One region of the Serratia sarumanii genome, then DNA from elsewhere that is predicted to be linked to it. Evidence: predicted binding sites of a transcription regulator. Region 1 holds the regulator's gene; the other holds the start of a gene.

Region 1 (7,780 bases):
TGACCAGATCGGACAACGCCAGTGCCAGCGCCAGGCTGACCAGGAAGCTCTCGCCGCCGGACAGAGTACGGGTATCGCGCAGCGCGTCGGCCTGCCAGGTGTCCACCACCTGCAGCTCCAGCGCGTCGCTGGTTTTGCGCTGCAGCAGGTAGCGCCCGTGCAGCCGGCCGAGCTGAAGGTTGGCCAGATAAACCAGATGATCGAGCGTCAGCCCCTGAGCGAAGCGGCGGAACTTGTCGCCTTCTTTCGAGCCGATCAGCTGGTTGAGGTAGCTCCAGTCGTCGTAGTCTTGCTGGCTGCGGACGATTTGCTCGAACAGCGCCTGTTGATTGAGGCGGCGGGCGGCGTCGCTTTCCAGCTGGTTGCGCAGTTCACCCTGGCGCAGCTGCAACGTTTTCAACTGCTGTGCCAGCTCGGCCAGCGATTGGGTGAGTGCGTCGAGATCCGCGTTGGCTTCATCCACCCCTTCAGGGCGGCTTTGCCGATGCTGCTCCAGCGTTTGCGTCGCCTGCGTCAGCAGGGCGGCGGCCTCCACCTGGCGCTGTTGCAGTTGCTCTTTGCGCTGCTGCAATTCGCGGCGCAGGGCGTCGTCCAGCAACGCAGCGGCGAAGGCGGTTTCATCGGCGAATTCGCTGTCGGCCAGCGCCTGCTGCCACAGCTGCTGCGCCTGCTGCAGCCGTTCCTGCATTTGGGTGTGCTGTTGTTGCAATCCGGCCTGCTGGCCGGCCAGGCGCTCGCGCAGTTCCTGCGCTTTTTGCCACTGCTCGGCGGCCTGCAAGCTGGCCTGCTCACAGGCGGTTTGTTTGGCGCGCAGCTGTTCGCGCACCTCGGCGACCTGCTGTTCGCCGAACAGCGCCAGCCGCTGCGCGCGCCGTTCGGCGAGGGTCTTCTCGCCTTCTTGCCAGCGTTGTTGCAGGTCTTGCTGCTGTTGCAGGCTGTCGGCATGGGTTTTCTGCAGCAGCGTAAAGCGCTCTTCGAGCAGCGCCAGCCGTTGCTGCGCCTGCTGCTGCTGCGTTTGCAGAGCGGCGAGCGCGTCTTTCGCCTGCTGTACCGCCTGCGCCGCCTGTTCATGCTGCTGCAGCGCGTGTTGCCCGCGCCGCTCTTCATCGTCGCAGCCGCTTAGCCAGGCGCTGAGCCGCTCGCCCTCGGCCAACGTAAAGTCGAATGCCAGCGGCGCGCTGAGCTGCTGCCACTGCTGCTGTTGGGCAGCCAGCTGCTGCTCATCCTGCGCGATAGCCTGCTGTTGGCGTTGCAATTGCTGTTGCAGGTTGTCGTAACGGGCTCGCAGCTCGACGCCTTGTTTTTGCAATGCTTCGGTCTGGACTTTCATTTGCTCCAGACGTTGCGCAGTTTCTGACAGTTTTACCTCTTGGTATTGTTCTACCGCCGGGTGCTCGCATGAGCCGCACAGCGGGCAGGGGGCGCCGGGTTGCAAACGGGCGCGCTCGGCTTCCAGACCCACGATCCGTTGTTCCAGCGCATAGGTTTTTTCAACATCGGCCTGGTGGGCTTTCTGCTGCTTAAATTGCTGACGGATGAGCTCTAACTGTGGCTCCAACTGGGTCAGTTCATTTTGACCGATGTTTAGCTCTTGCCGCTGCTGTTCCAGCCGTTTAACAACTTGTTGCGATAAAGAGGCGAGCGTAAATAACTGCTGGCGCGTCGGGCGCAGATCCGCCAGGGCGCTCAGGCGCTGGCGCAGCGGGGCCAGCGGCGTTTGCGCCGCCAGCGCCTGCTGCTGTTGTTGCTGAACGGCCAGCGCTTCGGTCAGCGCGTTCAACTGCTGCTGATGCTGTGCGGCCTGCGCCGTCAGCTGGCTGCGCTCGGCGGTGAGCTGCTCCAGCGTGGTTTTCTGTTTGGCACACTGCTGCGCGGCGGCATCGCCGGCCTGTCGCCGCTCGGCCTGCGTCGACTGCAGTTGGGCGATCTGATGGTCGAGCGGGGCGACCTGGTCATCGATCAGCTGTTGTTGTTGCCGCATATGCTCGGCATGGGCTTGCTGCGCCAGACGGGCCTTTTCCACCGCCTGCTGCAGCGGCGCCAACTGCGCCGAGTGCTGTTCCTGTTGCTGCGTCAGCTGGGCTGCCTGCTGTTGTATCGTCTGCAGCTCGGCGCGGCAGCGATCGCGTTCACCGCGCAGCGGCCGCAATTTCTCGGCCGGTTCGCTGAGCGCCAGCCGCTGCAGCTGCGGGGCGGCCTCGGCCTGCTCGCGCTGGGCGGTTTCCAGCCGCCGTTGACCCTCGTTTTGCTGTTGCTGGAGGCGTTGCCATTGCTGCAGCCAGCTCAGCGCCTGTTGCTGTTGCTGAGTTTGCTTACCGAGGGCGCTTTCCTGCGCGCTCAGCGCCGTCAGCTGTTCAGTCAGGGAGTGGCGCTGTTCATCGTTCAGCAGCTCGATGCCGCTGGCGCGCTGGTGCAACCCATCCAGGTCGGTTTTGGCCTGCTTGTGCGATTCGAACACCTGTTCGGACAGCCGCCCGTAGATTTCGGTGCCGGTCAGCTCTTCCAACAGTTCGGCGCGATCGTTGGCGTCGGCGTTGAGGAACGCGGCGAACTGCCCCTGAGACAGCATCATCGATTTGGTGAAGCGGCCGAAGTCCAGCCCGGTGATGGCGGCGGTGATCTCCAGCTTGTCGCGCACCTTGTCCGCCAGGATCTTGCCGTCCTCGCGGCGCGCCAGTTCCACCTTCGGCGCCTGCAGGTTGCCGTCCGGCGCGTTTTTGGCGCGGCGCTGGCTCCAGAAGGCGCGATAGCCGACGCCCTTGACCTCGAATTCGACCTCCGCCAGCGATTCGGCGGTGTGGCGGGTCATCAGTTCATTCTGGCTCGGCGTGACGTTGAGACGCGGCGTCTGGTGGTACAGCGCCAGGCAGATGGCGTCCAGCAGGGTGGTTTTGCCCGCGCCGGTCGGGCCGGTAATGGCGAACAGGCCGTTGCTGGCGAACGGCTCGGCGGTGAAGTCAATTTTCCACTCGCCCTGCAGCGAGTTGAGGTTTTTTAACCTCAGGCTGAGGATCTTCATGGTTGGGTCTCCTCAGGATTGTGCTGCACCGCCTCGACCACCTGGCGGAACAGTTGATGCATCCGCCGTTGGCGCGCTTCTGGCATGTCGGCCTCCTGCGCCAGGCGCCGTTCGAACACCTCGTTGACGCTCAGTTCGTTGAGCGTTTCCTTATCCTGCTGTGCGATCGCCTGGCGGCGCTGCTCTTTACTGCGCCGCAGCAGCACCACTTCCACCGGCAGCTCATCCGCCAGCAGCCGGATGCGGCGCTGGATATCGCTGAGGTAGTCCTGCGTCGCCACTTCGATATCCAGCCACACCGGCAGCTCGCCGGCATAGTCGGCAAATTGCTGCAGCTGCCGTTCGATCTCGGCCAGATCGCCTTTGATCAGCTGCATGGGCTGGAACTGCGGGATCGCTAACGCTTCTACCTGCTGCAGGGCGCCGTCGGCGAAATCGACCAGGAAGACGCTTTTGGCTTTGCCCAGTTCATCGAAGCTGAGCGGAATCGGTGAGCCGCTATAGCGAATATGCTCTGATTTGGCGACGTTCTGCGCGCGGTGAATGTGGCCCAGCGCGATATAGTCGGCGGGCGGGAAGGCCTGCGCCGGGAAGGCGTCGAGGGTGCCGATATAGATGTCGCGCACCGAGTCGGAGGTGGTGACGCCGACGGTGGTCAGGTGGCCGGTGGCGACGATCGGCAGCGGCAGGCCCAGCCGATCGCGGCGTTCGCAGGCCGCCTGATACAGCGCCTGGTAATGTTCGGCGATAGCTTCCTGCAGCGCCTGCTGTTTTTGCGCGCCGGATTCGCCGGCGCGGCTGGTGAGCAGATCGCGCGGCCGCAGAAAAGGAATGGCGCACAGCACCGCGCCCGGCTGGCCGTCGCGCCGGTTCAGCACCACGATCTGCTGCTCAAGGGAGCCCTGCGCGCTCGCGATCACCGTGGTGTTCAGGCAGGAGAGCAGTTCCCGCGATTCGTTCAGCGTCGCCACCGAGTCGTGGTTGCCGCCCAGCACCACCAACTGACAGCCGGTGCGCTGCAGCTCCACCACGAAGCGGTTGTACAGCTCGCGGGCGTAGCTGGGCGGCGAACCGGTATCGAACAGATCCCCGGCGACGATCAGCGCATCCACCTGCTGCTGCTCGATCTGCTCGATCAGCCAGTTCAGAAAAGCCTGGTGCTCGGCGGCGCGGCTTTTGGTGAAAAAGTACTGGCCAAGGTGCCAGTCAGAGGTGTGGATCAGGCGCATGACACTCCCGGATGCAAAGGTAATGGCGATGATTATAAAGGCCGCGGCGGCGGCTGTCCCGGCGCAATGATGATGACAACCGGATGATTTTTCTTTGCGCCGGGAAATAATCGCTATGCTTACTGCCTATAACAGCCGCTTTTTTTCATAAAAGTGTCACAAAACTGACGCATAATGGCGCCCGCAAAGTCGCTAACACATTGGCAGGATTGACGATGGCAAGACGCATACTGGTGGTGGAAGACGAAGCGCCGATCCGTGAGATGGTGTGCTTTGTGTTGGAACAGAATGGTTACCAACCGTTGGAAGCCGAGGATTATGACAGCGCCGTGACGCGCCTGTCTGAGCCGTTCCCTGATTTGGTGTTGCTCGACTGGATGTTGCCCGGCGGTTCCGGCATTCAGTTTATCAAACATATGAAGCGCGAAGCGCTGACCCGCGATATCCCGGTGATGATGCTGACCGCGCGCGGCGAAGAGGAAGACCGGGTGCGCGGTCTGGAAGTGGGGGCGGATGATTACATCACCAAGCCGTTCTCGCCCAAGGAACTGGTGGCGCGCATCAAAGCGGTCATGCGCCGCATTTCACCGATGGCGGTGGAAGAGGTGATTGAAATGCAAGGGCTGAGCCTGGATCCGTCCTCCCACCGCGTGATGGCGAACGATCAGGCGCTGGACATGGGGCCGACCGAGTTCAAGCTGCTGCACTTCTTTATGACCCACCCGGAGCGGGTTTATAGCCGTGAGCAGTTGCTTAATCACGTCTGGGGCACTAACGTTTATGTGGAAGACCGTACCGTTGACGTGCATATCCGTCGGCTCCGCAAGGCGTTAGAAACCAGTGGGCATGATAAAATGGTTCAAACCGTTCGGGGCACCGGCTACCGGTTCTCAACGCGCTATTGATCGCGCTGCGCTGGAGAATATGCCGTGTTAGAACGTCTGTCGTGGAAGAGGCTGGCTCTGGAGCTGGCTCTTTTCTGTCTGCCCGCCTTACTGCTGGGGCTGATTTTCGGTTATCTGCCCTGGTTCCTGCTGGCCTCCGCTCTGGCGGCGCTGGTGTGGAATTTCTACAACCAGCTCAAACTCTCCCATTGGCTGTGGATCGACCGCAGTATGACACCGCCGCCCGGCCGCTGGAGCTGGGAGCCGCTGTTCTATGGCCTGTATCAGATGCAGCAGCGCAATCGCCGCCGCCGGCGCGAGCTGGCGTTGCTGATCAAGCGCTTTCGCAGCGGGGCCGAATCGCTGCCTGATGCGGTGGTGATGACCACCGTTGAAGGCAACATCTTCTGGTGCAATGGGCTGGCGCAGCATCTGCTCGGCTTTCGCTGGCCGGAAGACAACGGCCAGCACATCCTCAACCTGCTGCGTTATCCGGAATTCAGCCACTATCTGCAACAGCAGGAGTTCTCACGCCCGCTGACGCTGCAGCTGAACAACGAACACTACGTCGAATTCCGCGTGATGCCCTATTCCGAAGGGCAGTTGCTGATGGTGGCGCGCGACGTCACCCAGATGCGCCAGCTGGAGGGGGCGCGGCGCAACTTCTTCGCCAACGTCAGCCATGAGCTGCGCACGCCGCTGACGGTGCTGCAGGGCTATCTGGAGATGATGGGCGACGAAGAGCAGGACGGTTCGCTGCGCAGCAAGGCGCTCGGCACCATGCAGGAGCAGACCCGCCGGATGGACGGGCTGGTCAAGCAGCTGCTGACGCTGTCGCGCATCGAGGCGGCGCCCAATGTCGACATGAACGAGCGGGTGGATATCCCGCTGATGCTGCGGGTGTTGCAGCGCGAGGCGCAGTCGCTGAGCGGCGGCAATCACGAGATCACTTTCCGGGTGAACGAACAGCTCAACGTGTTCGGCAATGAAGACCAGTTGCGCAGCGCGGTGTCTAACCTGGTGTACAACGCGGTCAACCACACGCCGAAGGGCACCCATATCGAAGTGAGCTGGCAGCAGACGGCGCACGGCGCGCAGTTCCAGGTCAGCGACAACGGGCCGGGCATCGCCGCCGAACACCTGCCGCGCCTGACCGAGCGTTTTTACCGCGTCGACAAGGCCCGTTCGCGCCAGACCGGCGGCAGCGGGCTGGGGCTGGCGATCGTTAAACATGCGCTCAGCCATCACGACGCGCGGCTGGAGATCCTCAGCGAGCCGGGGATCGGCACCCGCTTTATCTTTACCTTACCCAACCGGTTGATTGTTCCCGCCGCTTTATCAGAGAATGCGGTGAAAAATTAACGCGAGACACCGGTATGACCCGAATAACCCGAGGGCTGTTGCTTTGCCTGGCGCTGCTGGCCGGACGCGGCGCGCTGGCGCAGCCCGACGGCATGCTGGCGGGCAACCTGTCCAGCGTCGGTTCCGATACTTTGGCGAATCTGATGGCGCTGTGGGCGCAGGATTTCAGCCGGCATTATCCCAACGTTAACCTGCAGATCCAGGCCGCCGGCTCGTCGACCGCGCCGACCGCGTTGGCGGCGGGCGCTGCGCAGCTGGGCCCGATGAGCCGGCCGATGAAGGCGGCCGAGGTTTCGGCGTTCGAACACCGTTACGGCTATGCGCCGCTGGCGGTGCCGGTGGCGGTGGATGCGCTGGTGGTGTTGGTGCATCAGGACAACCCGCTGCGCGGCCTCAATCTGCAGCAGCTCGATCGCATTTTCTCCGCCACCCGGCGCTGCGGTGAAAGCAAGCCGCTGACGCGTTGGGGCGAGCTGGGGCTGAGCGGCGACTGGGCGACGCGCTCGCTGCAGCGCTTCGGCCGCAACTCGGCGTCCGGCACCTACGGCTATTTCAAACTGCGCGCGCTGTGCGGCGGCGATTTTATGCCGCGCGTCAATGAGCTGCCCGGTTCGGCCTCGGTGGTGCAGGCGGTGGCCGGTTCGCTCAACGGCATCGGCTACGCCAGCATCGGTTTTCGCGCCAGCGGCGTGCGGCTGCTGCCGTTGGCGGAATCGGGAGAGGACTATGTCGCGCCTACCGCCGCCAACGTGCGCAACGATCGCTACCCGCTGTCGCGCTATCTCTATATCTACATCAACAAAGCCCCCAATCAACCGCTGGAGCCGCTGACCGCCGCGTTCCTCGATCGCGTGCTGTCGAACGCAGGGCAGAGCCTGGTCAATCACGACGGCTATCTGCCGCTGCCGCCGGGCGCCCTGCAGAGGACCCGCCAGGCGCTCGGGCTGCAGCCGCTCGCGGCGGCCACGGTGCAATAAGCGACAAAAAGCGGCGTAATTTTCGCCTTTTTTAACGGCCAAACGGAGCTTATACCACGCGAAAACCGGGCATTTATTGGCGTTTTCGCGCGGTAAAGTGGTATATGTTTCACGTTTCGTGAATCCATTGTTCAAAAATGATACAAATCATGTAGTGTATATTTATTGATAGCCAATATGATCGACTGGTGGCTAAAGTTTATATGGTTGATAGCTCTGCTTTTCGCCGTGCGTCTTGCCTTGAAGCGCTATAAACGTTTACCTTAGCCCTCGTTGTCGGATTAAACCTCCATTTTTATAACTCCTAAA
Region 2 (7,780 bases), 1.3 Mb from region 1:
AATAATACCGTCCGCCGCGAGCTGCGCCAGCGCGCGGCTCAGCTGCCTGACGGAGATCCCTAATCTGCCCGCCAACAACTCCCTGTTTTCGAGCTGAATCTGCACACCTTCCTGCTTTATTTTAAATAACAAAAATTTGCGCAGCTTATATTCTGCCGTTAAGCCGCCGCTCGCATGCAGCAATGAAGCGTTAAGCAGCTTGTCGCTCAACTGCCGGCACATAAAGGCGAGGAAAACAGGATCGTGCATGGCCCGCTCTTTGATGACGTCGATAGGCAGCGTGAAGATCAGCGCGTCCGTGACCGCCTGAACGGTGCTGAACACCGCCCGCTGCGCCCGGGAGAACAGCTCCAGATCGCCTATCACCGAGAAATCCGTTTCGAAGGAAAAGACGATGTGCATGCCGTTCACATCGTAATTCTCAACCTGCAATTTTCCCTGCACGAGAAAAAACAGGTGGGTCAACCGATCGCTTTGCGTCACCAGGTATTCACCGGCCTCGACCCTGACCAGACGCAAGACGGCCAGCAGCGGGGGCGAAAGCGCCGTTCGCAGATCGTGAGCTTCGATAAACGCTTCTTTTAGCTTGCTGTCACCGACAGTTTTCACGGCGATTCACTCCCAGGGCTTATCCGTTAACGTCTTGCATCCTATCTTTTCGGCTGCGCCCAGAATAGCCGGCGCGCTTCAGAACGAAACAGGACATCTGACCTTTTTTGCCTCGGGCCGTCTGGGTATTTTCTCCGCAGACCCCACCCAAGGAGAGTGCCATGCGACATATTTTGATAGATACCGATACCGCCTCCGACGATGCCGTCGCCCTGCTGATGGCATTGCGCGAGCCTGACGTGAGGGTGGAAGCGATCACCACGGTCGCAGGCAACTGCCCGCTTGAACAATGCGTCAAAAATGCACTTATCTGCGTGGAAAAAGCGGGAACCTATACGCCACCGGTTTATGCAGGCATGGCGAAACCGCTGTTCCGAACGCGTTATCACTCGCACCACATTCACGGTGAAGACGGCATGGGCGACATGGCCTTGCCCGATCCACAGCTGACCGCCGCACCCATGCATGCCGTAGACGCCATCATCGACTGTGCCGCACGGCTCAATGGCGAGCTGGAAATCGTCACCCTCGGGCCGCTGACCAATCTTGCGATGGCGGTGCTGAAAGCGCCCGCGCTGGCCGAACAAGTGAAAAGGGTTTATGTCATGGGCGGTTCCGGGCTGACGCCCGGCAATATCACTCCGCTGGCCGAATTTAATTTTTACGCCGACGCCGAAGCCGCGCATTTGGTGCTCACTGCCGGGCTGCCCCTCACCCTCGTCGGTTGGGAGATCGGCATGGGGGAAGCGTTTATTGGCGAGGACGATATTGAACGATTGCATCATCTCGGCGAACTGGGGCGCTTTGCCGTGCGCTGCAACCGCACGCTGATGGCGTTCAACGCCGGGCGCACCGAGCGTAAAGGCTTTGATTTGCCCGATCCGACCACCATGGCGGTGGCGCTCTACCCGGACATCGTCGAGACCAGTCTGGATGCGTATTCCTGGGTAGAATATAAAAGTGAACGGTCTTACGGCCATTACGTCATTGATTCCACCCACCTGACCGGCGAACCGGCCAATGCCCGCGTGATTACCCGTATTAAACCCGGCCTGTTTAAAGAAAAACTGTTCTCACTGTTATCTCACCGCGAATGAAATAGGTGGCTGTCATGAATTTCGATCCGAGCAAATTAAAAAAAGTGGAATTGCACGTCCATTTAGATACGTGCTTGAGCTACCACTATGTCAAAAAGATCGACCCGCAATTAACCAGAACGGCCTTTAATCGGCAATTTATCGCGCCGAAGCGATGCGCCGATCTGGGGGACTTTTTAAGCAAGATCGCGCCGCAAATAGACCTCTTGCAGACGCGCCAGGCGATAGCGCTGGCCGTCGATGACTTGTTCGCGCAGCTGGCGGCGGATAACGTCATCTATGCGGAAGTGCGCTTTGCCCCGCTGCTGCATACCCGGATGGGATTAAGCGGTGAAGCGGTGGTCGAGACGGTGCTCGCCGCGATGTATGACGCCGCGCAAACTTACGGCGTCGCCGCCGGGCTGATCCTGTGCACGCTGCGGCATTTCGATGCGGCCGCCAGCCTGCAAACCGCCGGGCTCGTGGTTAACTATCTGGGCCGCGGCGTGGTCGCGCTGGATTTAGCCGCCGACGAAGCGCGTTACCCGCTGGCCAATCACGTAGCGGCCTTTCGAGCGGTGCGCGAAGCCGGCGGTAACGTCATCGCCCACGCCGGCGAGGCGAAGGGCGCCGACAGCATACGGGAAACGCTGGATAGGCTGCAGGTGTCGCGCATCGGCCACGGCGTCAGGAGCATCGAGGATGCTGCGCTTATCGAGCGCCTGATAGCCACCGGCGTCCTGCTCGAGATCTGCCCCAGTTGCAATCTCGTCTGCAATCTGTTCGACAGCATCGACAGTCACCCGATAGACCGGCTGAAAAGGATGGGAGTGCGGCTGAACGTGAATACCGATGCGCGCACCGTCGCCGATACCACGCTGAACAAGGAGTACCGGCTGTTGCATGACGCCTTCGGCTGGCAGGATGAAGATTTTAACCGCAGCAACCGACAGGCGCTGGAGGCGAGTTTTCTCGACGGCGACACTAAAATGAAATTAATGAATCAGCTCAAGGCCGGGCCAATGTGACCCGGTACGTTTCAAGGCTGAGCGGGTTTTAACGCTCCTGCGCCGCCAACGCCTGGGCGCAGGCCCAGGCCGAGCTCCACGCCCACTGGAAGTTGTAGCCGCCCAACCACCCGGTCACGTCCACCACTTCGCCGATAAAATAGAGCCCCGGCGCCTTGTGGGCTTCCATCGTCTTGGAGGAAAGTTCGTTGGTGTCGACGCCGCCGAGCGTCACTTCCGCCGTGCGGTAGCCTTCGGTGCCGTTCGGCTGCACGCGCCAGTTCTGCAACAGCTCCACCAGCGCCGCCTGCTGCGGCGTATTCAGCTGCTTCAGCGTGGCCTCCGGCAGTTGTCCCAGGGTTTGCAAGCACTCCACCAGCCGCTTCGGCAAGTGCAGCGCCAGGGTGTTTTTCAGACTTTGGTTCGGGTGCTCTCGGCGTTGATCATCCAGGAAGGCCGCCAAATCCAGCTCAGGAAGTAAGTTAACGCTCACATACTCACCCGGCTGCCAGTAGCTGGACAGCTGCAGCACCGCCGGGCCGGACAGGCCGCGATGGGTAAACAGGATGCTTTCACGGAAGCTGACGCCGTTCTCGGCGGTGATCACCGCCGGCACCGAGACGCCGGACAGCGTCTGCACATGCTCCAGCAGCGGCTTATGCAGGGTAAAAGGCACCAGCCCGGCGCGCGTCGGCAGCACCCTGAGGCCGAACTGCTCCGCCAGCTTGTAACCGAACGGCGAAGCGCCCAGCCCCGGCATGGACAAACCGCCGCTGGCCACCACAAGTGATCGAGCACTCACTTTTTCACCATTCAGCGCCAGCGCGTAACCATGTTCGGTTTTCTCCACGCCCAGCACTTCGCTGCGCAGGCGCATCGTCACCTGGCCCAGCTCGCACTCTTTGACCAGCAGATCCACCACCTGCTGCGCCGAGTCGTCGCAGAACAGCTGCCCCAGCGTTTTTTCATGGTAGGCGATGCCGTAGCGGTTGATCAGATCGATGAAGTCCCACTGGGTGTAGCGCGCCAGCGCCGACTTGCAAAAGTGCGGGTTGTTCGACAGATAGGCCGCCGGTTCGGCGTACATGTTGGTAAAGTTGCAGCGCCCGCCGCCGGACATCAGGATCTTGCGGCCCGGTTTTTTGCCGTTGTCGAGCAGCAACACGCGGCAACCGAGTTGCCCCGCCTGCGCAGCGCAAAACATGCCGGCGGCGCCCGCCCCAATCACTACGACATCAAACTGTTCCACCTGAGCCTCACTTATCAAAACCACAATCGCGACAAAAGGGCGCCATATTACGCCGTTTCGCCGCCGGTCACCGCCAAATTCACGGCGGCAGATTGTAAAGCCCCGGCGCCGCCAACGCCATAGTAAGAAAATATTACAGAGGTCAGAGGAGAATAACGCATTGATATTCCATATTTTTGTTATAGGCGCGTCATCGTTTCGTCATGTCCAAATCAAAAAAACGTCATATTTTCCTTTTCCCCGGCCCCGGTTGTCACTGATAATGCGCGGCGTTCATGTCCACAAACTGGCGTAACGCTTATGCTGCATTTGTTCGCTGGCCTGGATTTCCATACCGGCCTGATGTTAATTCTCGCATTGTTGTTCGTGTTGTTTTATGAAGCCATCAACGGTTTTCATGATACGGCCAATGCGGTCGCTACAGTTATTTATACCCGCGCCATGCGCTCGCAACTTGCGGTCGTGATGGCAGGTTTGTTCAACTTTCTTGGCGTAATGCTCGGCGGTTTGAGTGTTGCTTACGCCATCGTCCACTTGCTGCCTACCGATCTGTTGTTGAACGTCAGTTCAGCACACGGATTAGCCATGGTCTTCTCCATGCTGTTGGCGGCAATCATCTGGAACCTCGGCACCTGGTATTTCGGTCTGCCGGCCTCCAGTTCCCATACGCTGATAGGCGCAATCATCGGTGTCGGTTTAACCAACGCCCTGATGACCCACACTTCGGTGGTGGATGCGCTTAACGTCCCGAAAATGATTGGTATTTTCCTTTCTCTGCTGTTCTCGCCGCTGGTCGGCATGATGGTGGCGGGAGTGATGGTGTTCGCCTTGCGCCGCTATTGGAGTGGCACCAAGAAACGCCAGCGTATCCACATGACCCCTGCGGAACGTGAAAAGGTCGACGGCAAACGCAAGCCGCCGTTCTGGACCCGTATCGCGCTGATCCTGTCGGCGATTGGCGTCAGCTTCTCGCACGGCGCCAACGACGGCCAGAAAGGCATCGGCCTGATCATGCTGGTGCTGATCGGCGTTGCGCCGGCCGGCTTCGTGGTCAATATGAATGCAACCGGTTATGACATCACCCGTACGCGTGACGCCGTGACCCACCTGCAGCAATATTACCAGCAGCACGGCGACGCGCTGTCGCATGCGGTGTCGTTGACGCCGCTGGTGCCAAGCCCGGATGACGAAGCTGCGCCGAACAAGCCGGCCGAGTTCCACTGCGACAGTTCGCGCGCCATGCCGGCGATCGAGCTGGCTCAGGGCATGCTGACCAACCTGCAAAGCTACGATCAGCTGACGGTTGAGCAGCGCAGCCACCTGCGCCGCCTGCTGATGTGCGTGACCGACACGGCGGATAAAGTCGCCAAGCTGCCGGAAACCTCATCCGCCGACCAGCGCTTCCTGAAGAACCTGCGTCAGGATCTGCTGCAGACCGTCGAGTACGCGCCGATGTGGATCATCGTCGCCGTCGCGCTGGCACTGTCACTCGGTACTATGGTGGGCTGGAAACGCGTGGCCACCACCATCGGCGAGAAGATCGGCAAGAAAGGCATGACCTACGCCCAGGGCGTATCGGCCCAGATGACCGCGGCGCTGTCTATCGGCGTGGCGAGTTATACCGGCATGCCGGTCTCCACCACCCACGTCCTCTCTTCGGCGGTTGCCGGGACGATGATCGTGGACGGCGGCGGCGTGCAGAGCAAAACCGTGAAGAACATCCTGTTGGCCTGGGTACTGACCCTGCCAATCTCGATTCTGCTTTCCGGTGCGCTGTATTGGGTTGCGTTGAAGCTGATCTAAGCGATAAGCATCATGAGGAAGGCGGCCGCAGGGCCGCCTTTTTTTTGCCTGCATCAAGGGAAACAGGAAGGCATTAATACCAGATCATCAGCGCTATCAGGCTGATGACCACCAGGCCGCACAGGGCCGAGGTCAGCATGAACTGCCCGCGCACCCGCTCGCAGCGGCGAATAAACTCCGGATCGTGGTGCTCGACATAGCGTTGCGCAAAGATATAGCGCACCAGCCTCAGCTGCTTGCTGGGTTGCCCGTGGGCGGTGAAGAAACCGCCGCCGTCGACGTATTGGTACAGCAACGGGTCACAGCCGCGCAATACCACCAGCAATGCGCGCAGAGAAGAGTAATACCGCACCATGTTAACCACACACACCACACATAAGGCCCAAAACAGCGCGACGGTACTGATCATGATTACCCCCTCAAGGCGTTGTTATCCGCGGCCATCCGCCGGGTCCAACCGCCCTACCTCATTACCCGATACTCTGCTGGAGCTTACCGCTCTCATCCCCTTTTTTGCCTGCACGGGCCATGCCCATAACCCACCGCCTCCAGAGACGTTACCGCACCGCACAGAGAGATTTGCACGGCGTGATTCCACTCAGAGGGGAAATGGTGAGGCCCATATTCATCATTGTAGGTTAATGAAACGCAAACTGGCCTGATCAGTGGATAAAATTTACCGCCACGCGCCGAAACGCCCCCGCCGGGGCGTTATAAGTGATAACCGTTCGTCTGCAATTAGTCGTTTTTCCTGGATAGTCTATCCCGCCCCACGCCGCTGATCTTTCCCCCCACGCTGGCTAGACTCAGGTTTCCGTTACGCTCATCCAAGGAAACTGTTATGGCAAACCATTCAATCAAGGGAAAAACCGTCCTGATCGCCGGCGGCGCCAAAAATCTCGGCGGGCTGATCGCGCGCGATTTGGCTGAACAAGGCGCCAAAGCGGTAGTGATCCACTACAACAGCGCCGCCTCCAAAGCCGAAGCGGATAAGACCGTCGCCGCCATCCAGGCCGCCGGGGCGCAAGGCGTCGCGCTGCAGGCCGATTTAACCACCGCGGGCGCGGTCGAGAAGCTGTTCGCCGATGCTGTCGCCGCCGTCGGCAAGCCGGATATCGCCATCAATACCGTCGGCAAAGTGCTGAAAAAGCCGATGATCGACATCAGCGAGGCCGAGTACGACGAGATGACCGCGGTCAACGCCAAAACCGCGTTCTTCTTCCTGAAAGAGGCGGGCAAACACCTCAACGACAACGGTAAAATCTGCACGCTGGTCACCTCGCTGCTCGGCGCCTTCACGCCGTTCTATGCCGCTTACGCCGGCACCAAAGCGCCGGTGGAGCACTTCACCCGTGCCGCCGCCAAGGAGTTCGGTGAGCGCGGCATCTCCGTGACGGCGGTCGGCCCCGGCCCGATGGACACCCCGTTCTTCTATCCGGCCGAAGGCGCCGATGCGGTGGCGTATCACCAAAGCGCGGCGGCGCTGTCGCCGTTCAGCAAAACCGGCCTCACCGATATCGAAGACGTGGTGCCGTTTATCCGCCACCTGGTCAGCGACGGCTGGTGGGTTACCGGCCAAACTATCCTGATCAACGGCGGCTATACTACCAAGTAACACCGCATGGGGGGCGCGCGTCTGGCGTCCGCCCCCGCCAGGAGGCGCAGCGTAGAGGATATTGCAATGCACATGCTAATGGTCATTGGCGGAGGCGTGGTTCTCCTGGGATTGTTTGTGCTGTTCGGCTGGCTCTGGGGCGCCAGCGCGGCGGGCATGGCGCTGGCGGCAAAAATTTTCGTCCCGGCCTGGTTGCTGATCGCGGCGGTCAATATGTGGGTGGGCGTCGCCCACGCGGGCTACAGCCTGCGGGCGGAGTTGCCGATCCTGCTGCTGGTGTTCGCGATCCCCGCAGCCATCGCCGCGTTCGTATTCTGGCGCCTCGCCCATGTCTGAAAGCGCCGGCGACCTGCTCAACGTGGTGACGCTACTCGGCGCCGCCGTGGTGGCCGTGCCGCTGTTCAAGCGCTTGGGGCTGGGC

What was found. Region 1 encodes PhoB, which activates phosphate uptake and scavenging genes when phosphate is short. Its sites were predicted from a motif close to CTGTCATAAAACTGNCNNAT; they were not measured.
Region 2: pitA (inorganic phosphate transporter PitA) is a predicted target of PhoB. The motif match lies at 4,217-4,236, and genes of this name have one in related genera.

Annotation. Positions count from the first base shown of each region.
Region 1 covers NZ_CP124750.1:996,172-1,003,951, forward strand. The annotation lists gene sbcC (exonuclease subunit SbcC) at 1-3,019, opposite strand, end outside; gene sbcD (exonuclease subunit SbcD) at 3,016-4,248, opposite strand; gene phoB (phosphate response regulator transcription factor PhoB) at 4,464-5,153, shown strand; gene phoR (phosphate regulon sensor histidine kinase PhoR) at 5,178-6,494, shown strand; gene SSARUM_RS04685 (PstS family phosphate ABC transporter substrate-binding protein) at 6,509-7,471, shown strand.
Region 2 covers NZ_CP124750.1:4,819,443-4,827,222, forward strand. The annotation lists gene SSARUM_RS22800 (Crp/Fnr family transcriptional regulator) at 1-609, opposite strand, end outside; gene SSARUM_RS22805 (nucleoside hydrolase) at 771-1,706, shown strand; gene add (adenosine deaminase) at 1,781-2,713, shown strand; gene SSARUM_RS22815 (BaiN/RdsA family NAD(P)/FAD-dependent oxidoreductase) at 2,742-3,941, opposite strand; gene pitA (inorganic phosphate transporter PitA) at 4,242-5,744, shown strand; gene uspB (universal stress protein UspB) at 5,818-6,153, opposite strand; gene SSARUM_RS22830 (SDR family oxidoreductase) at 6,586-7,359, shown strand; gene SSARUM_RS22835 (hypothetical protein) at 7,426-7,695, shown strand; gene SSARUM_RS22840 (monovalent cation:proton antiporter-2 (CPA2) family protein) at 7,688-7,780, shown strand, end outside.